DNA from 4 places in the Kitasatospora sp. NBC_01560 genome. Region 2 is predicted to be linked to each of the others. Evidence: riboswitches for the same ligand, from Rfam matches in the RefSeq annotation. Region 2 holds a riboswitch; each other region holds the start of a gene.
The links. Region 2 has a riboswitch for cyclic di-AMP ahead of OH807_RS24450 (transglycosylase family protein). Riboswitches for the same ligand answer to the same signal wherever they lie in the genome.
Positions count from the first base shown of each region.

Region 1: linked by a shared signal. The riboswitch ahead of OH807_RS19730 (M23 family metallopeptidase) and the one ahead of OH807_RS24450 (transglycosylase family protein) in region 2 are both predicted to bind cyclic di-AMP.
Region 3: linked by a shared signal. The riboswitch ahead of OH807_RS08025 (peptidoglycan DD-metalloendopeptidase family protein) and the one ahead of OH807_RS24450 (transglycosylase family protein) in region 2 are both predicted to bind cyclic di-AMP.
Region 4: linked by a shared signal. The riboswitch ahead of OH807_RS33900 (hypothetical protein) and the one ahead of OH807_RS24450 (transglycosylase family protein) in region 2 are both predicted to bind cyclic di-AMP.

Region 1 covers NZ_CP109364.1:4,522,279-4,529,642, reverse strand. Annotated here, with positions in the region: gene OH807_RS19760 (sensor histidine kinase) at 1-205, opposite strand, end outside; gene OH807_RS19755 (SpoIIE family protein phosphatase) at 454-2,778, opposite strand; tRNA gene OH807_RS19750 (tRNA-Ile) at 2,972-3,045, shown strand; gene OH807_RS19745 (TetR/AcrR family transcriptional regulator) at 3,146-3,715, opposite strand; gene OH807_RS19740 (alpha/beta fold hydrolase) at 3,794-4,621, opposite strand; gene OH807_RS19735 (YiaA/YiaB family inner membrane protein) at 4,737-5,027, opposite strand; cyclic di-AMP (ydaO/yuaA leader) riboswitch at 5,273-5,431, shown strand; gene OH807_RS19730 (M23 family metallopeptidase) at 5,444-6,301, shown strand; gene OH807_RS19725 (hypothetical protein) at 6,355-7,287, opposite strand; gene OH807_RS19720 (GNAT family N-acetyltransferase) at 7,330-7,364, shown strand, end outside.
Region 2 covers NZ_CP109364.1:5,583,782-5,591,145, reverse strand. Annotated here, with positions in the region: gene eno (phosphopyruvate hydratase) at 1-1,161, opposite strand, end outside; gene OH807_RS24450 (transglycosylase family protein) at 1,407-2,306, opposite strand; cyclic di-AMP (ydaO/yuaA leader) riboswitch at 2,308-2,477, opposite strand; gene OH807_RS24445 (cytochrome P450) at 2,704-4,041, opposite strand; gene OH807_RS24440 (SDR family NAD(P)-dependent oxidoreductase) at 4,364-4,789, shown strand; gene OH807_RS24435 (MazG family protein) at 4,796-5,824, opposite strand; gene OH807_RS24430 (hypothetical protein) at 5,965-6,564, opposite strand; gene OH807_RS24425 (protein kinase domain-containing protein) at 6,737-7,364, opposite strand, start outside.
Region 3 covers NZ_CP109364.1:1,949,405-1,956,768, reverse strand. Annotated here, with positions in the region: gene OH807_RS08055 (NAD(P)/FAD-dependent oxidoreductase) at 1-402, opposite strand, end outside; gene OH807_RS08050 (HipA family kinase) at 734-1,489, shown strand; gene OH807_RS08045 (DUF3037 domain-containing protein) at 1,486-1,902, shown strand; gene OH807_RS08040 (MarR family winged helix-turn-helix transcriptional regulator) at 2,022-2,477, shown strand; gene purB (adenylosuccinate lyase) at 2,547-3,977, shown strand; gene OH807_RS08030 (MFS transporter) at 3,985-5,538, opposite strand; cyclic di-AMP (ydaO/yuaA leader) riboswitch at 5,849-6,006, shown strand; gene OH807_RS08025 (peptidoglycan DD-metalloendopeptidase family protein) at 6,012-7,007, shown strand; gene OH807_RS08020 (DUF2470 domain-containing protein) at 7,272-7,364, opposite strand, start outside.
Region 4 covers NZ_CP109364.1:7,820,061-7,827,424, reverse strand. Annotated here, with positions in the region: gene aceB (malate synthase A) at 1-555, opposite strand, end outside; gene OH807_RS33910 (IclR family transcriptional regulator) at 757-1,554, shown strand; gene OH807_RS33905 (hypothetical protein) at 1,738-2,292, shown strand; gene OH807_RS33900 (hypothetical protein) at 2,360-3,631, opposite strand; cyclic di-AMP (ydaO/yuaA leader) riboswitch at 3,633-3,799, opposite strand; gene OH807_RS33895 (hypothetical protein) at 4,020-4,448, opposite strand; gene OH807_RS33890 (hypothetical protein) at 4,596-5,399, opposite strand; gene OH807_RS33885 (aldo/keto reductase) at 5,419-6,315, opposite strand; gene OH807_RS33880 (cupin domain-containing protein) at 6,312-7,364, opposite strand, start outside.

The DNA of each region.
Region 1 (7,364 bases), 1.1 Mb from region 2:
TGAGCTCCTGCTCCTGCTGGACGGCGGCGAGTTCGGTGCCGCGCCGGGCCAGTTCGGCGGTCAGCTGTTCCTGGAGGCGGGCGAGTTCGCGCTGCTGCCGGTTGTTGCGGCGGCGCTGGGTGGCGGAGACCGCGCGGTAGCGGGCGGCGGCCACGAGGGCGAGGGCGGCGAGAACGCCGGTTGCCGTTGCGCACCACTGAGTCATCGTCACGCGGCGAATTCTAGGGTGATGATCCTACGAAGGTGTGAACGGATCTCGCCACGTGACCAGATCTCGTCAATATCCCGTCAATACGGCGGCAATCAGACGTCCTTCGGGCCCGACCGGCCCTTGCGGCAACAGTCGCGGAGCGGTAAGTACGCCGCAGGCCACGACGGGTGCCGCGCCGCCCGGCCCGCCCGGCCCGCACCTCCCGCACCTCCCGCACCTCCCGCACCGCCCGCCCCGCCCGGCTACGCCGCCTGCGCCGCCGCCGTCCGGTGCAACAGCAGCAGCGCCACGTCGTCCGGGCGGGAGCGGCGCTCGGTCACGTTGAGGGTGAGCAGGTCGGCCAGCCGCTCCAGGGCCGGCGCCGGGCCGATCCGGCCCGGGCCGGTCTGCCGGGCCCAGAGCTCCAGCCCGCCGAGCATCCGCTGCACCGACTCGTCGTAGTCCTCCTCGCGGTCCTCCACCAGACCGTCCGTGTAGACGAGGAGCGTCTCGCCGGCCTCCAGCTGCCCGACCGACAGCGGGTACGGCGCCCCCGGGTCCACCCCCAGCGGCGGGCCGCCCGGCAGCTCCAGCTCGACCGCCTTGGCGTCGGTGGTGATCCGGACCGGCGCGGGGTGCCCGGCGCGGGCGGCCCGCAGGGTGCCGTCGGCCGGGTCCAGCGTGAGGTAGAGGCAGGTGGCGAAGAGGTCGGTGTCCAGCCCGGAGAGCAGCCGCCCGGTCCGGGCCAGGGTGGCCGCCGGGTCGTGCCCGTCGGTGGCGTACGCCCGCAGGGCGCTGCGCAGCTGGCCCATGACGGCGGTGGCCTCGGCGTTGTGGCCCTGGACGTCGCCGATCACCAGGCCGATCCGCCCGTCCGGCAGCCGGAGCAGGTCGTACCAGTCGCCGCCGATCTGCATGCCCTCGGTGCTGGGCAGGTAGCGGGCGGCGCTGGCGATCCCCGGCAGCCGGGGCAGCGTGCGCGGCAGCATGGCGCGCTGCAGCTCGGTGGCCCGGTGGTGGTGGGTGTCGTAGAGGCGGGCGCGTTCCAGGGACTGTGCGAGGACGCCGGCGAAGGCCGAGTACAGCGTGCGGTCCTCGCGGCCGAAGGACCGCTCGGTGGCGAAGGTGATCAGGCAGGAGCCGACCTGCCGGCCGGAGGCGACCAGCGGCAGCACCGCCCAGGCGGCCGGGGTGAGCGGCCCGGTCGGCCGGGCGTCGCCGCCGTCCGGGGCCCGGCCGGCCCGCCCAGCCCGGCCGGGTTCGCTGAACAGCGGGGCCGAACGCGCCAGCGCGTGCTGCATGACGCCCTCGGAGAGGTCGGCCAGCCGGGTCAGCTCGGTGCGCCGCGGGCCGCCGTAGACGGTGTGCGAGACGGGCAGCAGCCGGCCCTCGTCCACCAGGTCGAGCACGATGCTGGCGGCGCCGAACGCGGGGCGGGCGATGTCGGTGACGGCGGTGGTGACGTCCCGGACGGTGATCGCGCGGGACAGCGCCCGGGTGAGTGCCAGCAGCAGCGCCGAGCGGGCCCCGGCCGCCGGGGAGTCGGCCGGCCCGTCGGCGGGCGGGCGTTCGCCCGGGGCGCGGACGCGGTCCCGGTCGGCCAGCAGCCCGGCGATCCGGACCGGCCGCCGGTGCACGTCCAGCATCACCTCGCCGGTCTCCTCGACCCGCACCGCGCCGCCGCTGCGACGCGGCACCCGGTAGGTGATCCGGTACGGGCCGCCGGTGGCGAGCGCCTCGGCGAGCGCGGCCTGGACGTCCGGCAGGTCCTCGGGGTGGACGAGCCGGTCCAGGTCGGGTGCGGTGGCCGGCGCGCCCGCGGCCGGCGGCGGCCGGTCCACCACCCGGTAGGCCTGGGCGTCCCAGTAGGTCTCGCCGGTGACGAGGTCGCGTTCGAAGGCGCCGTGCCCGGCGGAGCGGACGGCGAGCGAGAGCATCGGGTGGGCCAGGCCGGCGGCCGGGTCGGCGGCCTGGCCGGCCTCGCCGGCGGTGCCGGGCCCGGGGCGGACGCCGTGCGGCACCCGGGCGCCGGCGTTCACGTGGTCGAGCAGGTGGGAGAGCCGGTGGGCGCAGGCGTCGCCGAGGGTCTCCAGGACGTCGAGGTCACGCCGCGGGACGGTGCCCCGGTGCGCGAGGGCGAGGGCCAGCACGCCGATCGGCTGCTCGTCGACGATCATCGGCAGGGTGATGATCGCGACCATGCCGGTGCCCATCCCGGCGTTCCGGTTGGGGTAGTCGACGCTGGTGCGCTCGGGGCTGAGCAGGTAGGGCCGCCGCAGTCGGAGCGCCATCGCGGCGGGCAGTTCGCTCGCCGGGTCGACCACGCCGTAGCGCTCGTGGGCCCAGTCGGGCAGGCCGTGCGAGGCGGTGAGCCGGAGCATTCCGGCCTGGTCCAGCAGGTAGAGCGCGGAGCCCTCGCCGGTGATCCAGTGCGGGCCCTCGGCGAGGACGGTGCCGAGGAGCTCGGCGGCGCTGGTGCAGGCGAGCAATAAGCGGACGCACCGCATGGCACTGCGCGCGGTGGGGCTGCTCCGCGGCGTCCGGCTCTCGTCCTCGGAGGGGGGAAGCCACGGCGAGGTCAGGTCCATGGGATCCCCGGCCTTTCCGGTGCCTGGTGCGGGTGGCGCCTGATCGGACACTCAATTCTTCATACCTTATTTCTCAGGCCGGTGAACGGTGACCCAGCCGGTGCACCGGGACCGGCGTCGGGCGGCTCGCGGCCGCCCTGCCGCCCGGCGGGGCGAGAGCGCCCGCGGGTCGAGTAGAATCTCCTCTCGGTGCGGGCCTATAGCTCAGACGGTTAGAGCGCTTCCCTGATAAGGAAGAGGCCACAGGTTCAAGTCCTGTTAGGCCCACCGCGTCGCAGGGCCCGGAGCGATCCCGCTCCGGGCCCTGCTGTTTCCCGCCCGGCTGCTTCCCGGGCCGGTGCTTCCCCGCTCCGGCCCGCTGCCGGGGTCAGCGCCCCGGCCAGTGCCGGAGGCCGCCGGTGAGCATGCCGATCAGCCGGTCCTGGGTGTCGCCGAGGTCCTCCGCGAGCTGGAAGGCGCCGCCGGTGGAGAGCGAGGCGAAGCCGTGCGCCACCGAGCGGACGGCACGGGCGGCGTGGACGGCCTCCGACCCGTCGAGGCCGTACTCGCGCAGCACCGCGATGATCACGCCGACCAGCCGTGCGGCCGCCCGGGTCAGGTCGTCGTCCGGCTGCGGGGCCTGCGGGAGCGCGCTGTAGCGGTGCGGGTACTCGGTGGCGTACGCGTGGTAGGCGCGCAGGAGGGCGGCGACGGCGTCGTCCCCGCCGCGGCCGAGGGCGGCTTCGGCGAGCCGGTCGGCCAACTCCTCGGTGACCCGGACGGCGATCAGCCGGCGCAGTTCGGCGAGGCCGCCGCTGACGTGCTTGTAGAGCGAGGGCGTGGCCACTCCGGCCCGCGCGGCGACGGCGGCCAGGGTGAGGGCCTCGGGGCCCTGCTCGTCGATGAGGGTGAGGGCGTGTCCGACGACCTGGGCCGGGGTGAGTCCTACGCGGGGCATGGGGGCGGTCTCCCTGGAGGCGGGGCGGGGGCGGGGGCGAGGGGCGAGGCGCGGGGCCGGTGCGGCCGGCGGTGGTGCTCAGGCCAGTTCGGCGAGGAAGGGCAGCAGCGCGTCGGCGGTGGCCTGCGGGTGGTCGGCCATCGGGTAGTGGCCCGCGCCCTCGATCATCACCTTGCGGGCGCGCAGCGCGGCGGCCTGCCGGTCGGCGACCAGCTCGGGCCGGGGGAAGTCGGGGTCCTTGCTGCCCATCAGGACCAGCGCCGGGCAGGTCACGGCGGCGGTCCAGCCCTCGGGGGCGGACTCCCCGCGGACGTAGCCGCGGGTCGCGGCCTTGCGGCCGGGGGTGCGCAGTGCGGCGACCAGCCCGTCCACGTAGGCGTCGAAGTCGGCCGGCTTGGGGCCGGGGTAGGCCATCTTCCGGTGGTAGAGGCCCCAGAAGGCGGGGGAGTGCACCAGCAGCACGCCCATCGCGGCGAACATCGCGCGCTGCAGGGCGTTCGGCGGCAGGTTCTCGACGAAGGCGTCGAGCAGGACGATCCCGGCGACCCGCCCGGGTGCGTCCCCGGCGAGCTTGACGACGGTGGCGCCGGTGTAGGAGTTGCCGGCCAGGACGGCCCGCTCGATGCCGAGGTGGTCGAGCAGGGCGAGGACGTCGGTGGCGATCGCGGCCGGGGAGTAGTCGTCCCAGGCGATCGAGGACTCGCCGAAGCCGCGCAGGTCCATGGTGATCACCCGGCGGCCGGCGGCGGTCAGCAGCGGGCGGAGGTGCCGGTAGGCGGTCCGGCTGTCCAGCATTCCGGGGAGCAGGACGACGGGGGCGCCGTCGCCCTGCTCGGTGTCGTCGTAGGCGATCCGGCCGCCGGTGACGTCGAGGTACTGGGTGGTGGGGGCGGTGGTGCCGGACATGGGGGCCTCCTGGGTCCGCCGGAACTCGGGCTATCGGCGGGTGCTGCCGATAGCCATAAAGCTAAGGCTAATAGCCTTAGCTGTCAAGCTATCGGTGCTGTGGCCCCGGCGGCCGTCAGACCCCCTCCACCTTGAACGGGTCGTGCTCGGCCAGCAGCTTCTCCAGCCGGGCCTGGTCCACCCGGGTGACGATCTCGTTGGTCTCCTGCCTGTCGCGGACCACCTTGGCCAGGGTGAACGAGGAGGTGACGGTGTACAGCAGGCCGATCCCGAGGAAGGCCCTGGTCCAGCCGCCCACCGGGAGGTAGGCGATGCCGATCGCGAGGGCGCCGGCGGAGAGGGCGAAGGAGAGCACGGCCTGGATGTAGTACGCGGCCGTGGTGCGGGACTGCATCGGAGCGTTCATGGCGCCAGGATGGCCGCGCCGGCCGGGGTCGCACATGAGTAGAAGTACTCAGATGGGGGGCCGTTCGTTGACGTACTGTCACGTTCGGTAGTGTCAGTTGTTGCGAACCGCCCCAAAACGCCCATCCGGTCGCGTAAGGTCCGGGCTGTATCCGGGTGTCCCGAACGGATGGCTTGGAATCAGGGGCTCCTAGGATTAACGTTTGATAACGCAGCGCGGTCCGCAACGCCGTACCCAGACGGCACCGTGCGCCGTCGCCTAATCCCGCCGGCCGGCCTCCGGGCAGGCCAGGGAGCCGGGGAACCACGTTCCTTGGGGTGAATCGGCCGGGCCCAGGCCCAGCCGTAGGAGACCTTCCTGCTCCGAACCCGTCAGCTAACCCGGTAGGCGCGAAGGAAGGAAAGGAGCGCGCCTCCGTGGCGTCGTCGCACTCTCCGGCACATCTGCCCGGCTCCTCCGCCGGCACCCAGCTGCTCGACCACCCGTGGCCGCCCGCACACCCGGGCGAGTACGGCGGACCCGACGAGGCCGCCCCGCCGGCCGCCGAGACCAACCGGCACCGGATGCCGCGTCAGACCCGCGGGACGGCGCCGCTGCTCGGCGTCACCGCCGTCGCCGCCACCCTGGGCGCCACCGGCTTCGCCTCCGCGACCCCGGCCGCCGCCCCCGCCGTCGAGGCCCCGGACGAGACCCCGGTCGCGCTCTCCGCCGACCCCGGCCTCGCGCTCGCCGCCCGGATCCAGCAGCAGGCCGACAGCCAGCGCACCGCCGCCGAGGAGGGCGCCCGCGTCCAGGCCGCCAAGGAGGCCGAGGCCAAGCGCGCCGCCCAGCAGCAGGAGGCCGAGAAGGCCGCCCAGGAGGCTGAGAAGGCCAAGCTCGCCGCCATCAACCTCCCGGTGCGCGACTACAACCTCTCCGCCCACTACGGCCAGAGCGCCTCGTACTGGGCCCACCTGCACACCGGCCTGGACTTCGCCGCCGACACCGGCACCCCGGTGTACGCGGTCGGCCAGGGCACCGTCACCTCGGCCGGCTGGGCCGGCTCCTACGGCTACCGGATCGTCGAGACGCTGCCCGACGGCACCGAGATCTGGTACTGCCACCTCTCCTCGATCATCAAGGGCTCCGGCAAGGTCGTCCCCGGCCAGCAGCTCGGCAAGGTCGGCGCCACCGGCAACGTCACCGGCCCGCACCTGCACCTGGAGGTCCGCCCCGGCGGCGGCGCCCCGGTCGACCCGGAGACCTGGTTCGAGCAGCGCGGCATCACCCCCTGACCACGCCGCAGGTGCCCCCCGGCCGCCGCGGCGGCCGGGGGGCACCTGCGCGTCTACTCCGCGGGCAGCCCGGCCCACAGCTCCTCGGGCAGGTCCTCCCACTGCTCCTCGGACGGATCCTCCGGCAGGCCCGCCAGGTACGCGTCGATCTCCTCCTGGCCCGGCTCCGGCGCCAGGTCGGGGAACTCCGCCACCAGCAACCGCGGCAGCCCCGGCACCGTCCACTCCCCGAACAGCTCCACTGCCGCCCGGGCCGCCGCCTCCTCGAACGCCCCGAAGTCCCCCGCCAGCTCGTCCGGCATCGGCCGGCCCAGCGCCGTCAGCTCCGCCAGATTGCGGTAGCTGCGCCGCATCAGCCCCTGCTCCAGCAGCCGCCGGGCCCCGTCGGTGGCCATCCCGACCGAGATCATCCAGCCCTCGCCCCAGCCCCTGTCGTCCGGCTCGTCGAGCAGCCCGGCCGCCGCCGGAGCCCCGTACGCGGCCCGCCGGTCCTCCTCGGGCAGCTCCCGGAACGCCGCCAGCCACTCCCGCACCGCCGCCTCGTCGGTGACGTCCACGCCGTCCGCGCGCAGCAGCAGGGTGTACAGCCGGGGCCAGGTCACCAGGTCGGCCCGGCGGAGCAGCCCGGCGGCCACCTCGCCCTGCCACTCGGCCTCGGCGTGCAGCCGCTCCTGCCGCTTGGCGTTCAGCCGCTTCGCCGCCCGCTGGTGGTCGATCAGCAGCCGCACCGCCTCGCCGTACGCCGCCGGGTCCTGCTCCGGCGCGGGCTGGACGTACAGGTGGAGCCGCTCGTACAGCAGGTGCTCCACGGCGTTCGAGGTCAGTTCCGGCCAGCCGTCGTGCATCCTGCCCTCGCCCAGCTCCAGCAGCGCCAGCACCGCCCGCACCGCGGCGTCGGCCACCGGCGCGCGGCCCCCGGCCTCCGCCCAGGCGAGCAGTTCGGCGGCCTTGGTGCGCGGGGCGAGCCGCAGGTCTTCTTCTTCCATGTCACGTACGGTAACCGGAAAGCCCGGGTAGGGTCGGCAGGCATGGTCCCCGTCCGCCTCACCGGCCCCCGCCTGGC
Region 2 (7,364 bases):
GGTCTTGATCTGGCCGCAGTTGGTGGCGACGGCGAGGTCGGCGATGGTGACGTCCTCGGTCTCGCCGGAGCGGTGCGACATCATGCAGCGGTAGCCGTTGCGCTGGGCCAGCTCGACGGCGTCCAGGGTCTCGGTCAGCGAACCGATCTGGTTCACCTTCACCAGCAGCGCGTTGGCGGTGCCGGTCTCGATGCCCTTGGCCAGGCGGGCCGGGTTGGTGACGAACAGGTCGTCGCCGACCAGCTGGACCTTGTCGCCCAGCTTGACCGTCATGGCCTTCCAGCCGTCCCAGTCCGACTCGTCCAGCGGGTCCTCGATGGAGACCAGCGGGTACGCGGCGACCAGCTCGGCGTAGTACTCGATCAGCTCGGCGGCCGAGAGGGCCTTGCCCTCGAACTGGTAGGCGCCGTCCTTGTAGAACTCGGAGGCGGCGACGTCCAGGGCCAGCGCGATGTCGCGGCCGGGCACGTAACCGGCCTTCTGGATGGCCTCGGTGATGAGGTCCAGCGCCTCGCGGTTGCTGTCCAGGTTCGGGGCGAAGCCGCCCTCGTCGCCGAGGCCGGTGGAGAGGCCGCGCTCCTTCAGGACGCCCTTGAGGGTGTGGTAGACCTCGACGCCCCAGCGGACGGCCTCGGAGAAGGACTCCGCGCCGATCGGAGCGATCATGAACTCCTGGATGTCGACGTTGGAGTCCGCGTGCGAGCCGCCGTTGAGGATGTTCATCATCGGGACGGGCAGGACGTGCGCGTTCGGGCCGCCCAGGTAGCGGAACAGCGGCAGGTCGCTGGCCTCGGACGCGGCGTGCGCGACGGCCAGCGAGACGCCCAGGATGGCGTTGGCGCCGAGCGAGGACTTGTCCGGGGTGGCGTCCAGGTCGAGCATGGCCTGGTCGATCAGGCGCTGCTCGGTGGCGTCGTAGCCGACCAGCTCCGGGCCGATCTGCTCGATGACGGCCAGGACGGCCTTCTCCACGCCCTTGCCGAAGTAGCGGTTCTTGTCACCGTCGCGCAGCTCCAGCGCCTCGAAGGCACCGGTGGAGGCACCCGACGGGACAGCGGCACGACCGGTGCTGCCGTCGTCGAGGCCGACCTCGACCTCGACCGTGGGGTTGCCACGCGAGTCGAGAATCTCACGGGCTACGACGACATCGATGGACGGCACGAGGCATCTCCTAGCGGAAGCAGGTCCGGCTGACGATGGGTGCTGTCGGCCGGACGATTGCGGAGTCGTTACGACCAGAGCCTAACCGCACGGGCTCCCGGGGCCACGCTGACCTCGGTCCCGTCTCAGCGTGTGGCCGTGCTACCCGCCGGTAGTTCACCTGGTTGCCGGTCGAAAGACGACCGGATGGGGACGAAGGGGGCCGAACCGGCCCCCCTCGCGCACCACTGCGGGCGGACGGCCGGTCAGCCGAGGCTGAGCACCTGGCCGGGCATGATCAGGTTCGGGTCCGTACCGACGGTCCCGCGGTTGCCGTCGTACAGCGCCTGCCAGCCGCCGGAGACGCCCTGGGCGCCGGCGATGCCGGCCAGCGTGTCGCCGTCGCGGACGGTGTAACCGTGACCGGCCTGCTGCTGGGCGGCGGCCGGGGCGGCGGGGGCGGGCTGCGCGACCCGGGCGTCCTGGGCGGCCCCCTGGCCGGCGTACTGCTGATAGACGCTCTGGTGACTGGTCCAGTACCAGTCACCGTTGCTCTGGTACCAGAACACCTTCGCGTCGGCGTCCCAGCCGGCGTGACCGGAGAAGCCCGGGGCCTGGGTCTCCTGCTGCCCGTACTGCTGGACGGCGGACTGCGGCGCCTGCTGCTGGACCGGCTTCTGCGCCGGCTTCTGGGCCTGCTGCACGGGCTTCTGAGCCGGCTTCGACGGTCCGGGCTGCTGCGCGGCGGGCTTGGCGTCCGCCGAGGTGTCGACCGAGGCCGGGGCACCGCCCTTGCTCAGTCCGGCCTTCTGGGAGCAGACCGGCCAGGCGCCCGGGCCCTGCGAGGCGAGGACCTTCTCGGCGACCGAGATCTGCTGCGCCCGGGTGGCCTGGTTGGCCTGCGGCGCGTAGCCGGTGCCGCCGTACGCCTTCCAGGTGCTGGGGGTGAACTGCAGACCGCCGTAGAAGCCGTTGCCGGTGTTGATGCTCCAGTTGCCGCCGCTCTCGCACTGGGCGACGGCGTCCCAGGTCGAGGCCGGGGCGGCCGAGGCACCGGTGGCGGTGAGCAGCGGCATCGCGAGCCCGACGCCGGCCACGCCGGCGACGGCGATGGCCCTCTCGGTCTGGGTGCGACGACGGTGACGGCCGGTTCCAACGAACAGCATGAAGGTCCCTCTCCGCACGCCTGCGAGGTGAGCTGTCGGGTTCGGACCGGGAGGTGGCCCGGCCGCGTGACGCGGACTTCCTGCCCGCGCGGGCGGCTTCACCCCGAGCCGTGGGGGACGGCAACAAACCTGGTTCCCCCGCCCCTGCCCAGGGTCTGGTCGGTTTCCCGTGGCACGGCGGGCAGGATTCGGCGTCCCGTGCACGAGGTCCGCAGCTGCGAACTCCACGGAGGGTAGACAGATCCTCTTACCAATCACAAGCTCATATCGCCGACATCACACAGAAATTACGACGCATGGTCGATCGCCCACCAACGACGGCGCTATGTCCGGATTGATGACGGTTCAACCCCCGTGCCTCCGCGCGTCGACGACACTCCATCAGAGTGGCGACGCCTCAGAACCCACTGTCGGAGGAATCACCCGAAGACCCGGCGGAAGGCATCGGGGAACTCACCGAGGACTTCTCCGGTGAGGTCACCGACACCTTCTTCGCCGGACTGAATTCGACCGGGAGCTCCCGCAGGCCACGCATGATCAGGCCACCGCGCCAGCGCAGGTCGTCCGGGTCGGCGGCGAGTTTCAGATCGGGCAACCGGGTGAGCAGGGTGGCCAGCGCCGCCCGCCCCTCGAGGCGGGCCAGCGGGGCGCCGATGCAGTAGTGGATGCCGTGCCCGAAACCCAGGTGCGGGTTGTCCGTCCGGCCGAGGTCCAGGGTGTTCTCCTCCACGAACCGCGCCGGGTCCCGGTTGGCCGCCGCGAGCACCACCAGCACCGGGTCACCGACCGGGATCGCCACCCCGCCGATGGTCAGCGGGCTGGTCGCGAACCGCCAGGTGGCCAGCTCCACCGGCCCGTCGTACCTCAGGAGTTCCTCGATCCCGGTCTCCAGCAGGCCGCTCTCGCCACGGGCCACCGACTCCTGCAGCTGCGCCCGCCGGTCCGGATTGCGCAGCAGCGCGTAGGTGCCGTTACCGATCAGGTTGACCGTCGTCTCGAAGCCCGCGAAGAGCAGGATGAAGGCCATCGCCGCGGCCTCGTTCTCGGTCAGGTGCTCGCCGTGGTCACTGGCCCGGATCAGGCCGGAGATCAGGTCGTCGCCGAGGTCCGCCCGCTTGCGGTGGATCAGTTCGAGCAGGTACGAGCGCATCTTCTTGACGGCACGCCCGACACCCCCGCGCCGGCCCCCGCCGTGGCGGATCATCATGCCCGCCCAGTCACGGAAGTCGTCCTGGTCCTCGGCCGGCACGCCGAGCAGGTCACAGATCGCGTAGATGGGGAGCGGGAAGGCGAACTCGTGGATCAGGTCGGCGCTGCCCCGCTCCGCGAACCCGTCGATCAGCCGGTCCGTGAGCTCCTGCACCCGCGGCTCGAACTCGGCCACCCGGCGCGGCGTGAACGCCTTCGACACCAGTCGGCGCAGCCGCGTGTGGTCCGGCGGATCGATGTTCAGCAGGTGCGTCATCAGATCGGCCTGGCGCTCGCCCGGAATGCCCACCCGGCCGGTGCGGTGCGCCTGCCCGCTGTGGTGCACCGGGTTCTTGGAGAGCCGCCCGTCGGCCAGCGCCTGCCGGGCATCCGCGTACCTGGTCACCAGCCAGGCCTCCACCCCGCTCGGCAGGGTGGTGCGGTGCACCGGCTCGTGCTCCCGCAGCCAGGCGTACGCCGGGTACGGGTCGGCGGCGAACTCCCAGGTGAAGAGGGGCGGGCGGGCGGAATCGGGCTGCACTGACATGGGTCGACGGTATCCCGGTGGGGTTCCCCGGCGGCGGTCCGGTCGGGGCCCGGACGGCGGCGCGGCGGGCGGCGCGGCGGGCAGTGCCGACAGGGGCGTGGCGAGCGGCGCGGGCCGGGGCACCGGGAGGGGCGCGGGCGGCGGCGCGCGGCGGGCGGGGCGGGGGCGCCCGCGGCGCTCCGGCGGGTTCTCCGGCGTGGCAGGCGTGAGCCTGGTCACCTGCGGGGTAATCCCTGTTGCGGAGGGTCAGGACAAGCCTACGATCCTCCGCAAAGCAACACGTGGGCGCCGGTGCGGAGCCGCCCACAGGGAGGAGCGCACCATGCGGGTCACCGGGGCAGTCGTCGTCATCGCCGTGGTCGACGGCGGGTCGGGTGCCGACCTGGCACGCCGCCTCACCGCCGCCGGCGCCGCCGGGGTGCTCATCGCCGACGAGCGCGAGGGCGTCGCCGAGGACCTCGCCACCGAGCTCGACCGGCCCGGCTGCCCGGTCGTCGGCGTCTGCGGCGACATCCGCCGGCCCAGCGACATCGCCGCCCTGGTCGACACCGCCGAGAAGCACCTCGGCCCGATCGACCTCTTCTGCGTGGCCGGCCCGGACGGCGAGCGGATCCTCTCCCTCGCCGACCTGCCCGACCACCTCGACCTGGAGCGGCTCGCCGAACTGCTCGAACTGGTCGGCGAGGCCATCGGCGAGGTCCTGGTACCGCCGCAGCGCCGGTCGGTGGAGACCGCCGCGGCGGTCTGACCCGCGCTACTCCGGCCGGCCGGGCCCGAGCCCCTCGGCGGCCCGCACGGCGTCCCGGTACCCCCGGGCCGCCGCGCGCAGCGCCGCGTCCACGTCCACCCCGCCGTCGTGCGCCCGCTGCGCCACGGCGAGCAGCAGGCTGCCCGCGGACTCCGCGGTCAGCTCGGCGGGTAGTTCGTACGGCGCGTCCGGCACGCCCGCGACCCCGCCGCGCCGCACCCGCGACACCAGCTTCGCCGCGTACGCCAGCGAGGGCAGCCCGGCCGGCACGCCGTCCAGCACCGACTCGCGGTCGGACTTCTCCGCCGCCTTCAGCGTCTCCCAGTTCGCCTCCACCTCGGCCGCGCCGGTGGCCTCGGTGTCCCCGAAGACGTGCGGGTGGCGGTACATCAGCTTGTCGACGAGGTCACCCGCCACGTCGTCGACCGAGAAGGCGTCGGTCGGGTGCTCCTCGGCGATCCGGGAGTGGAAGAAGACCTGGAGCAGGACGTCCCCCAGCTCCTCGCGGATCGTCGCGCGGTCCCCCTCCTCGATCGCCTCGACCAGCTCGAACGCCTCCTCGACCAGGTACTTCACCAGGCTGGCGTGGGTCTGCTCGGCGTCCCACGGGCAGCCCCCGGGCGAGCGCAGGCGGTCCATCACGGAGACCAGGTCCAGCAGCCGCGCACCCGGCAGGTCGTAGGAGCCCGGCAGGACCTCGATCTCGGGCACCTCCCCCGCACGCTCCACCGCCAGCCGCGCCAGCGCGTCGGTCAGCCCCGGATCGCCGTCCGGGCCGCCCAGCCAGACCGTCGGGCCCGCGGCGGCCGGCTGCCCGGTCAGCAGCCGGGCCAGCGCCGGTACGGAGCCGGGCTCCACCACCTCCACCTCGACGCCGGCCTGCCGCACCGCCGCCACCTGCGGGTTCCCGGCGTCCCCCGTCAGCACCCGGCCGGCCGACCGCAGCGCCTCCCAGGCCGGCCAGGACAGCAGGCCGGGGGCCACCCGGTGGGTCGTGGTGAGCAGGATCAGCTTCGCGTCCGGAAGATTCGTCACACCCCCGAACCTACCCGCCGCCGCGGGCGGGCCGCCTCCGGTTTCACCGGCCCCCGGCGCGGTCCGGAGGCCCGGGCAGGGCGCCCGCCAGCCGGTCGTACCGGAGGTCGGTCGTACCGGAGGTCAGGGGGCGGCTGGGGTCAGGGAGCGGCGAGCCAGGGCGGGGTTTCGGGGAGCAGGGCGACCCGCTCCGGGTCCCAGGTGCCGTAGCGGGGATTGATCCGCAGGTGCAGCGCGGCGGCGGTACCGGCCAGCGCCAGCCGGACGGTGGCGTCGCCCTCCGGGGTGCCGGCGTCCTGGCCGGCCGCGGCGGCCAGGACGCGGATGCCCAGCCGGCGGCGGTAGGAGGCGTCGATCCCGCTGCCCGGGACCCCGCCGGCGGCCAGCGCCCGGGCCAGCGCCGCGGCGCCGCCGTACCGCTGCTCGTCGGCCGCCCGGGCCGCCGCCACCTCCGGGGGGCCGACCGCCAACCCGCGGTCGGCCACCGCCCGGGCGACCACCGCGTCGAGCACCAGGTCGGTGACGGCCCTGCGGGCCGGCCCGTCGGGCTGCTGTTCCGCGTCCGCCGAGGCACCGCCGGCCGCATGGCGCAGCTCGGCGACCCTCGCCTGTACCGCGCCCACCGCGATCGGCCGCCCGTCCAGCACCGCCGCCGCCCCCGCGGTGAGCCCGCCGTCCGCGCACCCGGCGAGGGCCGAGGCGGCGAGCAGGGCGCCCACGAGGGCGGTCCGACGGTGCATGGCTGGCCTCCGGGGTGACGGCGGCGCTCGGCAGGGCGTTCGCGCGAAAGGCCGGGCGTTGTCCCGAGAGTAGGGCGGACGGGCCCGGGCCGCGCGGACCGCGGCGCGCGCGAGTCCCCCGGACGGAGCACCGCCGCCGCCGGCCCCGGGCGCGCTCGCCGGCCGGCCCGGGTCAGCGGGTGGGCGTCCAGGGGGTGGCGCGCGGGTCGGCGGGCGGGGGGTTGCCGGTGGTGCGGTGCGGCTGGAGGGTGTCGAGGTTCTGGCGGAGGCGGCGGACGGCCGGGTGGTGCGGGCCGTCGCGGCGCTCCCGGTCGAAGAGCAGCTGGAGCAGCCACTGCCAGGCGGCCTCGGCCTCGCCGCCCGCGGCGAGCAGGACGCCGATCCGCTCGCGCAGGTCGAACGCCCGGTCCTGGTCCCCGGCCGGGGCGGCGGCCAGCAGCGCACGGTACTCGGCGAGCGCCTCGGTGCCGTGGCCGAGCCGCTCCAGGCACTCGGCGGCCCGGTAGCGGTGCTCCTGGGCCGCCGGGCCGAGCGGGCCGCCGTCCGCGGTGGCGGCGAGCAGCCGGTACTCGGGGAGCGCGTGGGCGTAGCGGTGTTCCTGGTGGAGGGTGCGGGCGTGGATGGTCCGGATGGTGCGGACCAGCGGCGCGGCGTCACCGAGCGCCGCCTGCGCCCTGGGCAGCAACGCGGCGGCGAGGTCGAGGACCTCGGCGCGGCGGCCGGCGTCGACCAGGTCGGAGAGCCGGGCGCAGGCGGCCGCGAGGTCCGGCTCGCCGGGAGCGGCCGGCGGTGCGGGCGCC
Region 3 (7,364 bases), 3.6 Mb from region 2:
CTCGGCGAGCGTCTTCATGCCGCGCGCGTAGTCGGTCAGGCCAGGGATGTCGAAGGTGCGGGTGACGCTGCCGGGGGCGAGGACCAGGTAGTCGTACTTCTGCGCCACCACCTCGTCGGTGATCTTGCGGACCACGCAGACCTTGGAGCGCGGGTCCACGCCGATCGCGCCGCCCGGGACGATGTGGGTGCGGCGCAGCGTCCGGCGCAGCGAGACCGCGACCGACTGCGGTGTGAGCACCCCGGCCGCCACGTGCGGGAGCAGTGGCAGATAGAGCTGATAGCTGAACGGCGTGACCAGCGAGATCTCCGCCTCCGAGGGCGAGAGCTTGCGTTCGAGGCGGCGAGCGCACTCCAGTCCGGCGAAGCCGCCGCCCACGATCAGGATCCGAGGTCGTTCCATCGCTCATCCTCACAGTGCAGGTCGTACCGCGCAGGGTCCGAGGTCACTACTGCCCGCCACACTCGCACGGCGCAGCACGGCCTGCCACCGGGGCGGCGCGGATGGCGCAGACGGGTTCTGCGGGGGTGTGACGGCGGCGCGGTGGAGGTGCGCAGGGGGGCGGGAGCGCCGGGGGGGAAGGGTGTGGGGAGGACAGGGAGGACAGGGAGGACAGGGAGGAAGGGGAGGGAGGAAGGGGGCGGGGGAGCGGCGGTGCGGTGCGGGAGGGGGCCGGCACCGCACCGGTGGAGTGCGGGGCCGGGGCGCACACCTGCCCGATAGGCTGTCGGCTGTGCTCACCGAGGTGACGGCGGTCCGCTACGTGACCCCACTGCGAGAAGGCGGCTCGATGCCGGGCCTGGTCGAGGCCGACGACCGGCGGCTGTACGCGCTGAAATGGGTCGGCGCGGCACAGGGCCGCAAGGCGCTGGTCGCGGAGGTGCTGGCGGGCGAACTCGGCCGCCGGCTCGGCCTGCCGGTGCCCGAGCTGGTGACGGTCGACCTGGACCCGGTGCTGGCGCGCAGCGAGCCGGATCCGCAGATCCAGGACCAGATGCGGGCCAGCGGTGGCCGCAACCTGGGCATGGCCTTCGTCAGCGGCGCGCTCAACTTCGACCCGCTCTGCTTCGAGGTGGACGCCGAACTGGCCGGTCAGGTGCTCTGGTTCGACGCGCTGATCGGCAACGTGGACCGCTCCTGGCGCAACCCCAACCTGCTGGTCGCCACCGGCGGCCTGCGGCTGATCGACCACGGCGCCAGCCTGATCTTCCACCACCACTGGGCCGGCGCGGCGGCCTGGGCCCGCCGCCCGTACGACGCGGCCGGCCACGCGCTGCTGGGCGCCGAACCGGACCTCGCGGCGGCCGACAAGACGCTCGCCCCGCTCGCGGAGGCCGCGATCGAGGGTGCGGTGGCCCAGATCCCGGACGTCTGGCTGGAGGACGAGCCGGGCTTCGACTCGCCCGGGGCGGTGCGCGCCGCGTACCGCGAGCTACTGACCGCGCGACTGGCCGGTCCGCGTGACTGGCTGCCGGAGGTGCCCGCATGACCGAGCCCGTGCCGCAGGCCCCGGCGGCCCCCGCCGAGCTGCACGACTACGAGTACGCCGTGATCCGGGCGGTGCCCCGGGTGGAGCGCGGCGAGTTCGTCAACGTCGGCGTGCTGCTCTACTGCCGGCAGAGCGCCCACCTGGCCGCGCGCACCCACCTGGACCAGTCCCGGCTGCTGGCGCTGGACCCGGTGGTGGACGTCGCCGGGGTGCGGCGGGCGCTGCACGGGATCGAGGCGGTCTGCGCAGGCGGGCCGGCGGCCGGCCCGGCGGCGGGGGACAGCCCCGGGCAGCGGTTCCGCTGGCTGACGGCGCCGCGCAGCGCGGTGGTCCAGCCGGGGCCGGTGCACACCGGTCTGACGGCCGACCCGGAGACGGAGCTCCGGCGGCTCTTCGACCAGCTGGTGCTCTGATCCGGGCTGCGCCCCGTAGGGTGGCCGGTGCGGCATCCGGCGTTCCGGGCGGTTGACCTACGGACCTTTGCCGTGGTCAAAGCTTGAGTTGCTGAAGCACTTCGCCTTACCCTGGTCCCATGGGTTCGACAGCGACGACGACCGTACCGACCAACGGTGAGTTGATGGAGGCGTTGGCCGCCGTCGGCGCCGCCTACTTCCAGGACTTCGCGGCGGCCGCGGCCCGGCACGGGCTGTCCTCCTCGCAGGCCAAGGCGCTCGGCGCCGTCCAGGAGCCGGTGCCGATGCGGGCGCTGGCCGGGCGGCTCGGCTGCGACGCCTCCAACGTGACCGGGATCGTCGACCGGCTGGAGTCCCTCGGGCTGGCCCACCGCGAGGCGGCGGCCGGGGACCGGCGGGTGAAGATCGTCGTGATCACCGACCAGGGCCGGGAGATCCTCACCCTGATCCGCGCCGAGATGGGCCGCACCCACGAGGCCTTCGGGGCGATGACCGACGAGCAGCGGGTGTCCCTGCACTCGATCTGCGCCCAGGTGCTGCCGGTGCTGACCGGCCGGGCGGTTCCGGGCCGGTAGCGCCCGCCCGTGCCGGACCGCGGAGGTCGGCGCCGCTCCCGCTGACCTCGGCTGTTAGGCTTGCGAAGCGTGAGCGCGAAGCCCCAGATCCCCAATGTCCTGGCCTCCCGGTACGCCTCGGCGACCCTGGCCCAGCTGTGGTCCCCCGAGCACAAGGTGGTCCTTGAGCGCCACCTGTGGCTCGCCGTCCTGAAGGCCCAGCAGGACCTCGGCGTCGAGGTGCCCGCGGGTGCCGTCGCCGACTACGAGCGGGTGATCGACCAGGTCGACCTCGGCTCGATCGCCGCCCGTGAGCGGGTCACCCGCCACGACGTGAAGGCCCGGATCGAGGAGTTCAGCGAGCTCGCCGGGCACGAGCAGATCCACAAGGGCATGACCTCGCGGGACTTGACCGAGAACGTCGAGCAGCTGCAGATCCGCCAGTCGCTGGAGCACGTGCGGGACCGCACCGTCGCCGTGCTGGTGCGCCTGGGCCGGCTCTCCGCCGAGCACGCCGAGCTGGTCATGGCCGGCCGCTCGCACAACGTGGCCGCGCAGGCCACCACGCTGGGCAAGCGCTTCGCGACCGTCGCGGACGAGCTGCTGGTCGCCTTCCGCCGCCTGGAGGAGCTGATCGCCCGCTACCCGCTGCGCGGGATCAAGGGCCCGGTCGGCACCGCCCAGGACATGCTGGACCTGCTCGGTGGCGACACCGACAAGCTCGCCGAGCTGGAGCGCCGGGTGGCCGGTCACCTCGGCTTCGACAACGTGCTCACCTCGGTCGGCCAGGTCTACCCGCGCTCGCTGGACTTCGAGGTGCTGACCGCCCTCGTCCAGCTCTCCGCCGCGCCGTCCAGCCTGGCCAAGACCATCCGCCTGATGGCCGGCCACGAGCTGGTCACCGAGGGCTTCAAGGAGGGCCAGGTCGGCTCCTCCGCGATGCCGCACAAGATGAACACCCGCTCGTGCGAGCGCGTCAACGGCCTGGCCGTCATCCTGCGCGGTTACGCGTCGATGACCGCCGAGCTGGGCGGCGACCAGTGGAACGAGGGCGACGTCTCCTGCTCGGTGGTCCGCCGGGTCGCGCTGCCGGACGCCTTCTTCGCCTTCGACGGTCTGCTGGAGACCTTCCTGACGGTGCTCGACGAGTTCGGCGCGTTCCCCGCCGTGGTCGAGGCCGAGCTGGACCGCTACCTGCCGTTCCTGGCCACCACCAAGGTGCTGATGGGCGCGGTGCGCGCGGGCGTCGGCCGGGAGACCGGCCACGAGGTCATCAAGGAGCACGCCGTCGCCTCGGCGCTGGCGATGCGGGCCGGTGCCCGCGAGAACGAGCTGCTGGACCGGCTCGCCGCCGACGAGCGGATCCCGCTGGACCGGGCCGCGCTGGACGCGCTGCTGGCCGACCGGCTCTCCTTCACCGGCGCGGCCGGTGCGCAGGTCGCCGAGGTGGTCCGCCGGGTCGAGGCCGTCGCGGCCGCCTACCCGGAGGCCGCCAAGTACGCCCCGGGCGACATCCTCTGACGTCGGGTCAGTCGGTCGAGGGCCCCGCTGCCGTTCCGGTGGCGGGGCCCTCTCCCGTTCCCGGGGGGTGCCCGGTGCCGACGTGGCCCGGGTCCAGCGGCGGGGCGTTGGTGCCGCACGCGTAGCGGCAGTCCGGCTCGGCCACCGGGCGTTCCTCGGGGGCCAGGACGTTGCCCCGGACGGTGGCCGCCGCCGTCAGCCCGCCGGTGACGAGCAGCCCGGCACAGATCAGCATCGCGGTGTGGAACGCGGCGTCCACCGAGGCCGGCACCTGGTAGGCGTCGCCGCTGAGCCCGGCCAGTGCGGGCAGGGCGGCGACCGCCAGCAGGCCGGCCGCGCGGGCGGCGGCGTTGTTGACGCCGCTGGCGATGCCCGCGTGCCGGACCTCCACCGCCGCCAGCACGGTGGCGGTCAGCGGGGCGACCAGCAGGACCATCCCGCAGCCCATCACGGTGACGGCCGGCAGCACGTCCACCCAGTAGGAGGCGCCGGGGCCGATCCGCAGCATCAGCAGCACGCCGGCCGCGCAGAGCAGCGGGCCCACGGTGAGCGGCAGCCGCGGGCCGATCCGCTTGCCGAGCCGGCCGGCCCGGGCGGAGAGCGCCAGCATCAGCACGGTGATCGGCACCAGCGCCAGCCCGGACAGCAGCGGGGAGAAGCCCGCGACGATCTGCAACTGCACGACCAGCAGGAAGAAGACGCCGCTGAACGCCGCGTACACGCAGAGGGTGACCAGGTTGACGGCGGTGAACAGGCGCGAGGAGAAGAGGCCGAGCGGCAGCATCGGCTCCGCGGAGCGGCGCTCGACCTCGACGAAGGCCCAGCCGAGCAGCAGCCCGGCCACCCCCGACACCCAGACCCCGGGGGTGAGCCCGCCGCCGGCCGCCGTCAGTGCGTAGGTGACCGCGCCGAGGGCGAGCGCGGCGAGTGCGGCGCCCAGCACGTCGAACCGGCCGGTGGCGCTCTCGTCCCGGCTCTCCGGCACGTGCCGGGACGCGACGGCGACCACCAGCGCGGCGAGCGGCACGTTCAGCAGGAAGATCCACCGCCAGCCCGGACCGTCCACCAGCCAGCCGCCGACGAACGGGCCGACCGCGGCGGACACCCCGCCGAGGCCGGACCAGAGGCCGACCGCGGCCGAGCGGTCGTCAGGGTGGAAGACCGCCTGGAGCATCGCCAGCGAGCCGGGTGTGAGCAGCGCCCCGCCGATGCCCTGCACGGCCCGGGAGGCGATCAGCACCTCGATGGTGGGCGCGGCGGCGCAGGCCGCGGAGGCGACGGCGAACCAGACCACGCCGAGCAGGAAGATCCGGCGCCGTCCGTAGCGGTCGCCGAGCGCGCCGCCGAGCAGGATCAGCCCGGCCAGGGTGAGCAGATAGGCGTTCAGCGTCCACTGCAGGGCGGCGAGCTGGGCCCCGAGATCGGCGCCGATCCGCGGCAGGGCGACGTTCACGACGGTGCCGTCGAGCAGCGCCATGCTGGAACCGAGCACCGTCGCCAGTAGTACCCAGCGACCCTGCGCGGTGCTCAGCCGCAGGGTGCCGGCCTCGGAGGTGGCCACGGCCCGATCGTCCGCCCCGGGCGCCCACGTGACAAGGCTCACCGGGGGTGTGTCGGTGAATGGCTTTCCGTAGGCGACCGAATGCGGACGGGAACCGAAATCGGCGGAGTGTCGTGGATCAGTGGCGCGCGGTGAATCGATTGTGCACATACCGTGCAGCCGATCATTCGGAGCGTCACGGTGCTCCGGGCCTTTGTTGCGGGTTCAAGAGATCGACATTGCTTCACCCGGACGGATGGGTTTTAGTTCAGCGACCGCCCGGCATTGGCCCGGGTGGCCACCGGGTGGAACGCCTAGTCCTGCCGCTGCCCGGTGGTACGAACCGAACTCTGTACGGCAGGAGCGGGGGACCCAAAGGTAAGTCGCCGGACCGGAATTCACGGTCCGGCTTGGGGTGAAGCCGCCTATGCGGCCGGGCAACTCCAGCCCGAACCCGACAGCTCACCTCGCAGGCGTCGGAGAGGAAAACCCCCATGCCCGCACAGGCTCGTCGTATCGCCCTGCCCCGCGCCGCCCGCATCGGTATCGCCACCGCCGTCACCGGCGCCGCGTTCGCCCTCCCGCTGGTGACCACCATCAGCGCCCAGGCCCACACCGCCCCGGCCGCGAAGCCCGCGCAGACCAGCACCTGGACCGGCGCCACCAGCGTCGACGCCACCCCGGCCGCCGCCGCGCAGCCGGCCGCCGAGACCGCCGCCCCGGCCGCCGCCGCTGCCGAGCAGAGCTACAAGGTCGTCGGCGGGGACACCCTGTCGAAGATCGCCGCCGCCAAGAACGTCGACGGTGGCTGGCAGGCGCTGTACGAGCACAACCGCTCGGTCGTCGGTGCCAACCCGAACCTGATCCACCCGGGCCAGAAGCTCGCGCTGGGCACCGCCGCTCCGGCCGAGGCCGCCAAGCCGGCCGCCCCCGCCGCGAAGCCGCAGGCCTCGCACGACTCGGTGAAGCCGGCCCCCAAGCCCGCCGCCCCGAAGCCGGTCCAGGCCGTCAAGCCGGCCGCCCCCGCCGCGAAGCCCGCCGCGCCGGCCACCACCCCGGCCCCGGCCGCCGTGGCCAGCACCTCCGGCTACGTCGCCCCCGTCGCCAACCCGAAGCTCGGCACCGCCTACGGCGTGGCCGGCTCGATGTGGGCCTCCGGCCACCACACCGGTGCCGACTTCGTCGCCTCCACCGGCACCCCGCTGCGCGCCGTCGCGGCCGGCACCGTGGTGAAGGCCGGCAACGGCGGCGCCTACGGCAACGAGGTCGAGATCAAGCTGGCCGACGGCAAGTACGCCGAGTACGCCCACCTGTCCTCGATCGGCGTGAAGATCGGTCAGACCGTCACCGCCGGCCAGCAGATCGGCCTCTCCGGCGCGACCGGCAACGTGACCGGCCCGCACCTGCACTTCGAGATCCGCACCGGCTCGGAGTACGGCTCGGACATCGACCCGATCGCCTACCTGCGGGCGCACGGCGTCTCCATCTGACCTCTGGTCGGGACTTCCGCCGGGTGCGGGGCGAACGATCTCCGGGATGGTCATGTCGGGTGACCGCTCGACCGGATGATCGCCGCACCTTCGGCGGTACCACGGGCGCGGGACACGCCCAGGCCGGCCCGGCCCGCGAATTTCGATTCGCGGGCCGGGCCGGCCGCCGTCGTTTCCGCCGGTGCTCCGGTGCCCTTTTCCGCTGTTGGTTCCGGTGCCGTTTCCGGTCTTGTTTCCGGCGGGGAGGGCAGACAGGCCGGGAATTCAGGCGCGGTGTGCGGGCAGCGTGCGGTGCGCGGCGGTCAGCAGCTGGTGCACCCGGTGGCCGAACTCGTCGGCGTCCGCGGCCGGTTCGGG
Region 4 (7,364 bases), 2.2 Mb from region 2:
CAGGTGGTTCTCGTCCAGGTGCCAGCCGCGCGGGCGGACCACCACGGTGGCGAGTTCGGCGGCGGGCTTCAGGGTGTAGGCCTTGCCGGCCGAGGACGTGAAGTCGATCCGGCCCTCGAAGGCGTCGATCAGGTTGACCTGGCCGCTGACCACGTTCTCCCAGGTCGGGGCCGTGGCGTCCTCGAAGTCGGCGAGCCAGACCCGGGCGCCGGAGTTGAGTGCGTTGATGACCATCTTGCGGTCGGTGGGGCCGGTGATCTCGACCCGGCGGTCCTGGAGCGCGCGGGGGGCCTCGGCCACCGTCCAGTCGCCTTCGCGCACGGCGGCCGTCTCGGGGAGGAAGTCCAGGGTGCCGGACCGAGCGATCTCGGCGCGGCGGGTCCTGCGGCGGGCCAGGAGCTCCTGCCGACGGTCCTCGAAGGTGCGGTGGAGGCCGACGACGAAGGCGACCGCCTCCGGAGTGAGCACCTCCTCCGACCGGTGGACTCGCGGACCGGCGACAGTGACGACCGGAGCGGCGGGGGAGGCGCCGGCGGGTCCCTGATCTGTAGCCATGAGCAGGACACTCCTAAGACGGTTGAGCATGGCGAAGGGAGTTCCGGTGGGAACTTCCTTGATCTGAACCGAGGTGAACCCCGAGTACCGGAGCCTTCGATTCTGTAAGGTGGAGACTAGTTTCCGCGATACAGAATTTCAACGGTTTGTTGAGGTGATCGCAGGGACTCTACTCCTCCCCCGACAGCGAAGGGAACGCCGGTGGTCGCGACCCCCGACACAGCATCGACGAAGGGCACGGACCGCGCGAGCGGCGGTGTCCAGTCCGTCGAGCGCGCCTTCCAGCTGCTGGAGGCGCTGGCCGACTCCGGCGGCGTGGCGACGCTCAGCGAGCTCTCCACCTCCTCCGGACTGCCGATGCCCACCATCCACCGACTGGTTCGTACCCTCGTCCAGCAGGGCTATGTGCGCCAGGACACCGCGCGCCGCTACACCCTCGGGCCGCGGCTGATCCGGCTCGGCGAGACGGCCGGCCGGCTGCTCGGCAGCTGGGCCCGCCCCTACCTGGCGGAGCTGATGGAGGCCACCGGCGAGACGGCCAACCTGGCCGTGCTGGAGGGCGGTGAGGTGGTCTACGTCGGGCAGGTGCAGTCGCGGCGTTCGATGCGGATGTTCACCGAGGTCGGCCGCCGGGTGCAGCCCCACTGCACCGGCGTCGGCAAGGCACTGCTGGCCCAGCTGCCGGAGGCCGAGGCGCGCGCCGTGCTCGGGCCCAACCCGCTGGCCGCGCACACCGAATTCACCGTGACCGACCCGGACGAGCTGCTGCGCCAACTGGCCGAGGCCCGCGAGCGCGGCTACGTGGTGGACGATCAGGAACAGGAGATCGGGGTGCGCTGCATCGCACTCGCGGTACCGGGCGCGCCCACGCCGACGGCGCTCTCGGTGTCCGGCCCGGAGGCCCGGATCCGGGCACTGGAGGAGCAGGCCGGTGCGGCCGCGCTCGTCCCGGTGATGCACCACATCGCGAACCGGCTCGGGCAGGTCCTGGCTCCCTGACGCGGCGTCACCGGACCTGCCCGGACGGGAGGTCCGCGGCATCCGCCCCCAAGTCGCGGTTCGCCCGTTCGGGCGGCCCGAGGGCGGGTTGGAGCGGCGCCGGCGGGCCCGTCGGTCACGCTGGGTGCGGGAGCGCTCCGCGACGGTGCGGGACGCCGGAACGCAAGGGCACGGTGAGCGGCTATGTCGCGCAGAACGTCCGTACGAAGCTTCCTCGGCAGGTCACTGACGGTGGGGTGCGCCCTGGTGGCCATGGTCGGCGGGACGGCCATGGCGTGCCCGGTCGACGAGCCGGCCCCGGCCGCCGAGCCGGCTGCCGAGGCCCCGGCGCCGAAGACCTCCAGCTCCGACCTGGAGGTGGTCCGGATCGACCCGGACGCCACCTCGCCCGGCGGCACCACCACCGTGCACGCCTTCGTCGCCAACGGCGGGCCCGACCGGACCGCCTCGCCGTTCACCGTGGTGGTCACCCTGCCGGAGGGGGTGACGGCCGAGGGGCCGTTCTTCCCGGAGAACTGCTACGAGTTCCAGAACGGTCACCGGGTGCGCTGCACCTTCGGCGCGGGGCTGCCGCTGTTCCGGTCCGCCACCGCGCTGATCCCGGTCCGGCTCGCCGCCACCGTCCCCGTCGGCGACCTGAGCGGCGGCTACGTCGCGGTGCGCAGCGACGACGACGGCAACGAGGCGAACAACAGGCAGCCGTTCACGATCCACGTCGTGGAAACCGCCCGGAGCTGAGCGGAGACCACCGGAGCCGCGTGGAGGCCGCCCGGATCCCGTCCGGGCGGCCTCCACGCGTGGCTTCCTAGCGGTAGACGCGGACGTAGTCCGCGGCGAAGGTGATCGGAGCGGTGCCCTGCGGCGCGGCGTGGTACTGGCCCGCGCTCAGGGAGAGGTTGAGGATCAGGTACGCCGACCAGTTGGCGCCGACGCCCTTGCCGTCCGAGTAGACCTTGGTGCCGTTGACGTACCAGTCGACCGAGTTGGCGCCGTAGGAGGTACCGATGGTGACCCAGCCGTCCTTCGCGATCGCCTTGGCGTCCGTGTAGTACAGGTGGCCCGGGTTGACGTGGTTGGTCAGCTCCAGCAGGTTCGGGTTGTCGGGGTGGTACTCGAAGGAGTCGATCTCCCCGTTGCCGTTCTTCCACGTCCAGAGCGCCGGCCAGGCACCGGTGCCGGCCGGGAGCTTGACCCGGGTCTCGGCGTAGTCGCCGGTCTTCACCTGGAAGCCCTCGCTGGAGTACTCGGTGGTGAGCAGCCCGGTGTCCCAGGACTGCTTGCCGTTCTCCAGCTTGTTGGCGCCCGGCTTGGCGGTGAAGGTGGCGACGCCGCCGGAGACGCTGACGTTGTTCTTGTTCAGCCAGTCGAGCTTGTTGTCGTCCGGGTTGTGGTTGCCGTAGTGGTACGAGCTGCTCTTGTCCCCCGTCCAGCGGGAGCCGTAGGCGATCGGGCCGCTGAACTCGTCGGACCAGGTGAGCTTCTTGCCCGCGACGGGGGCGCCGGTGGCCGGGGTGCTCGCGGTGGCGCTCGCCGACGGGGAGGGGGTGGGCGTCGCGGTGGCCGTGGGGGTCGCGGTGGCCGTGGGGGTGGGCGTCGGCGACGGGGTGGCGGCGGTGCCGGACACCACGAGCTGCTGCGAGGGCAGGTTGTGCCAGGCACCCGCGGAGTCCTGCCAGAAGCCGAACTGGGTGTAGGTGCCGACCGGCAGGGTGCGGGCGCCGGTGGTGATCGACAGGCCGCTCGGGCAGATCTGCGCGTTGGCGACGTTGCCGGGGAAGTCCAGGTTGCGGCCGGCTGCGTCTCGCACGCCGACGCCCAGCGTCTTCGCGGTGAAGCAGGCCGAGGAGTGGACGGTGAGCGAGGCGGTCGTGGCCTTGCCGGCGACCATCGCGGCCGGCGCGAGCTTGTCCTGGGTGACGGTCGGCGCGGTGGCCGCCTGGGCCCCGGTCAGCGCCGGGACGCCGAGGAGTCCGGCACCGCTGATGGCGAGCGCGCCGGTGACGCCGAACGCGGCGTTGCGGCGGTGGCGGGAGGGGCGGGCATGGCGAGGCGCGGTGCGCCGGGCAGGCTTCTGCATGGGGTGTCCTCTGCGACGCCTGCGAGGTGAGCTGTCGGGTTCGGGCCGAGGTTGCCCGGCCGCCTGTGGGTAGCGGCTTCACCCCTAGCCGCGGACCGCGCGCGGGAGCGCACGGGCCGGGCACTGACCTGGGTCCCCCGCTCCCGTCCGCTGTGGTGCTCGGTTGCCCGCCGTCGGGTGGACAGGACTCGGCGTCCCGACGGGGGAGGCCCGCGAAGCGGACGTCCCGTGCAGGCTAGGCAGGCCGCCCTCGGGGCGACAACTCCCCGGGGGCGGTTGTCGCGCAGGTCACAGCCGGGCGGGGCGGAGTTGATCAACGGCTTTGCCGAGTTGATCAGTTGGGTCGGCGGGTGTGGTCGGAGGTCGGCGGGGGTCAGGGGCCGGCCGGTCAGGCGAGCCAGGCCGCGACCTGGCCCATCGCCTCGGGTGCCCAGGCCAGCTCCAGGTGGTTCAGACCGCCGACCAGCCGCGTACCGCCGACCGTGCCGACCCCCGTGGTGTCCAGCGCGCTGCGGGTGAAGACGATCCCGTCGCTGGGCCCGCGGTTCTCGTTGAGCACGCCCGGGATGTCGGCCGAGCCGCCGGCCAGCAGGTACGTCCGGACCGCCGCCGGGATCCCCGCCCGCTGGAGCGGCCCGATCAGCGAGCCGGCGTCGACGGCCGCCTGGATGCCCTGGCCCGCGGTGTAGAGCCCCTGACCCCCGTAGTAGGTCGTCCACCAGTCCTGGGCGGTGCCGTCCACCCCGTAGCTGCCGTCCCACCGGGCGAGCAGCTGGCGCTGGCCCGGGTAGCAGTCGTACCCGCCGGTGGGCAGCACCCCGAGGCACGGTTGCGCCGTGTAGGTGAACGGTTCACCCGTATACCTTGTTCCCGACCTGCGGAGACATCCCAAGGTGTCGAGTTACGCAACCTCTCCCACCAGGGCATCGCCTTCCTCCCGGGCATCGGAATGGGCGTCTCCTCTTCAGTGGCCCGTCAGAACATCGAGGTGCTTGCGGGCCGCAGGAGCCAGGGCGGTGTAGAAGGGGGTCCGGTCGGCGGCCTGGAGAATCTGTGTCACGGCAATGAGCTGGGCGAGATGCCCGGCATCACTGTCCAGCACGTCAGCGAACACATCAGCCACCCGCGAAGCTGTCGCTGGTTCCAGCAGGGAATGCACTAGCAGCATGGCCGCATCGAAGCCGACCGGCGCTCTTCCCCACGTCTCCCAGTCGAGAATGACCAAGGTCGGACCGCAGAGGTTCGACCAGTGCAGGTCACCGTGTGCAGTTGTCCAGTGGATCTCGCCGGGGACGACTCCGGTGAACTCGGGGACTCGGCGTCGGATGTAGACCTCGCGGCAAGCGTCCCGGTCGAGAGGGTCCGCTGTCCCTAGGGTGTCGATCGCGCTGCGGAGACTCGCCCACCATTCGTTCGGCAGTTCGGGGGCTGCCTCAATGACCGGGGACGCCGAGACCAGTTGCTCCGTCAGCAGGTCGTAGACCTCAGCCCGGTAGGTGTGGTCTCCCTTGCCCCACTGAGTGACGGTGCGCAATGCAGGCCGGGGGATGCCGGGCGAGAGCTGTTGCTGTGCTGCGGCCGGCCCCTCCCAGAGTCGGCCGTTGGCTCGGTCGGTCTTCTCGCTGACCAGTCGGAGCCACACGCGCTCACCGGTATCGGTGGATGCGTGGCCGGACAGGGTCCGCCCCTCGTAGCCCCACAGCGAGCCACGGCCCGGAGTGATCAGGCCGCCGGTCGCCGCCTGGGTGTGCTCCCAGGCGGCGACCATGCGATGTGTGGTGGCGGCATCAGGGGGATAGAACACGGTGGATCTCCCGGAGGGCGGCAGCGGTCATCGGGGGCAACTCTATGGCTCGGAAGGCCCGTTGCCAGTGTGCCGCGTTGGAGGTGCCCAGGAGTATCCGCGAGATGCCCGGCGTTGATGCGACTACATGAAGAGCCGCCTCCGGTGGTTCGAGCCCTGGACGGATCAGCTCCGCCAAGTCGCGGGTGATCATGCCGGGCAGATCACCCCCATGGAGGGGGGAGGAAGCGAACACGTCCAGACCGGCTGCTGCTGCGGTGCCGATCGGGCCGAGTCCGTCCAGGGCTTCCACAGCGGCATCCAGGGCCACAAGCGACACAGGGAGCTGGATCGCTCGTAGGTGATGGCGCGAGCCAGCCGCCCGGAAGGCGGTGTCAACCAGGTCGTTCACCGTGAACGTCCCGGCTGAGAATCCCGACCAGGTTGCGACGCCATACCCCCCGATCAGACCAGCGGCTACCAGTTCCTCCAGTGCCTCGAAGGCGCGCGAGATGGCGGCCAGGACCGTGTTCCGCTCTCCGATCCGCTCGGGATTGTGCAGAAACACGACCTCCGGGTGCCGTCCGAGTTCGACGGTGCTGCGCTCGGTCTGCCAGCGGACGTAGGAGGGGCGCAGGCTGTGCCCCTCTTCGGCCTGCGCGGGCGTGATTACTCCCGCCGCCAGTGCCTCAAGTGCGGCAGTCCGGGAGATGAACCCGACCTTGGTCGAGACGGAGATGTCAGGATGGGTGCGCAACGCGGGCGCCAAATCATGATGCGCCGAGCCGCCCCGGTAGTTGGGGGCCGTGTCGATCCAGGTGGCCCCGAGGGCGGCGGCAAACGCCGCCGCCCCAGGGACATCCCGGCACAGGTGGGTACCCAGGGCCAGGGATGGAGTCACAGCTGACCCACCGCCGCGAAGTTCTCAGCAACGAAGGCCGTCAGCAGCTCGGCGACCTGGTCAACCGGGAGGCCGGAGCGGTCGGAGAGTTCCCCGATCGTCAGCGACTCCCCCTCGACCAGCGGAGTGATCATGCCGATGGCTCGACTGGCGAGCCTCCACTCCTCGCCGCCCGCAGTGAGGACGGTCAATCCGTCCTCGTCGGTGTGGACGCGCGCCCGAGCTGTGGTGAAGTGGACCTTCAGCGCCGGGTCAGCAGGGATGGTCTCGACGTTCGGCAACGATGGTGCCGGCCTGCCAACGTCGATCGCGTCGCCGGCCGCCATGTACTCCGGGATCACCCCGTCGTGCAGGGCCGCCGTGATCTCCTTGCGGAGCACGTCCAAGTAGGCGGCCTGATCGCTGGGGCTGGCATGGATCGGCAGGGTGGCGCGCACCGTGTCCGAGGTCCGCACGCGTTCGCCGATCCAGGTGATCAGGTCGGAGCCCGTCGTGGACTTGATCCCGCACGTCAGGTGGAGCGACCGGCCCTCGACCGCGCCAACAGCGTGCCACCATCCGCGCGGCATGTAGAGCATGTCTCCGGCGCGAAGGACCAGTTCCGTCAACGGTTCGCCGGTCGGGGCCTCGGGCGCCTCGGTGTCTCGGTACAGCGGGTCAGACCGGGTCTGGCCGTAGATCCGCCAACGTTTGGCACCCTCAAGCTGGACCACCACCGTGTCGTGGTCGTCCCAATGGATGCCGAAGCCCTCGCGGGGCGTCCAGGACGCGTAGGCATTGACCTGCACCCCGGCCCGGAAGTGGCGCTCCAGCGCTTCTGCGAACTGGCCCACGCGGGGGTGGATTTCGTCTGCCGCGTCCAGCACGAGGGAAGCGCCATCCGCGAGCTGCGCGTGCATCCTCGACGGCTCGATGCGGTGCCAGATCGTGTTTCGGCGCGTGGTCACCGCGGTGGTGTAGGCGTGCTGGGGGATCATGTCCCCGTCGGCGGAGAGTCGCAGCCGGGGCGGCTCCAGACGATTCCGGGCGACGATGGCGTTCAGGTCATC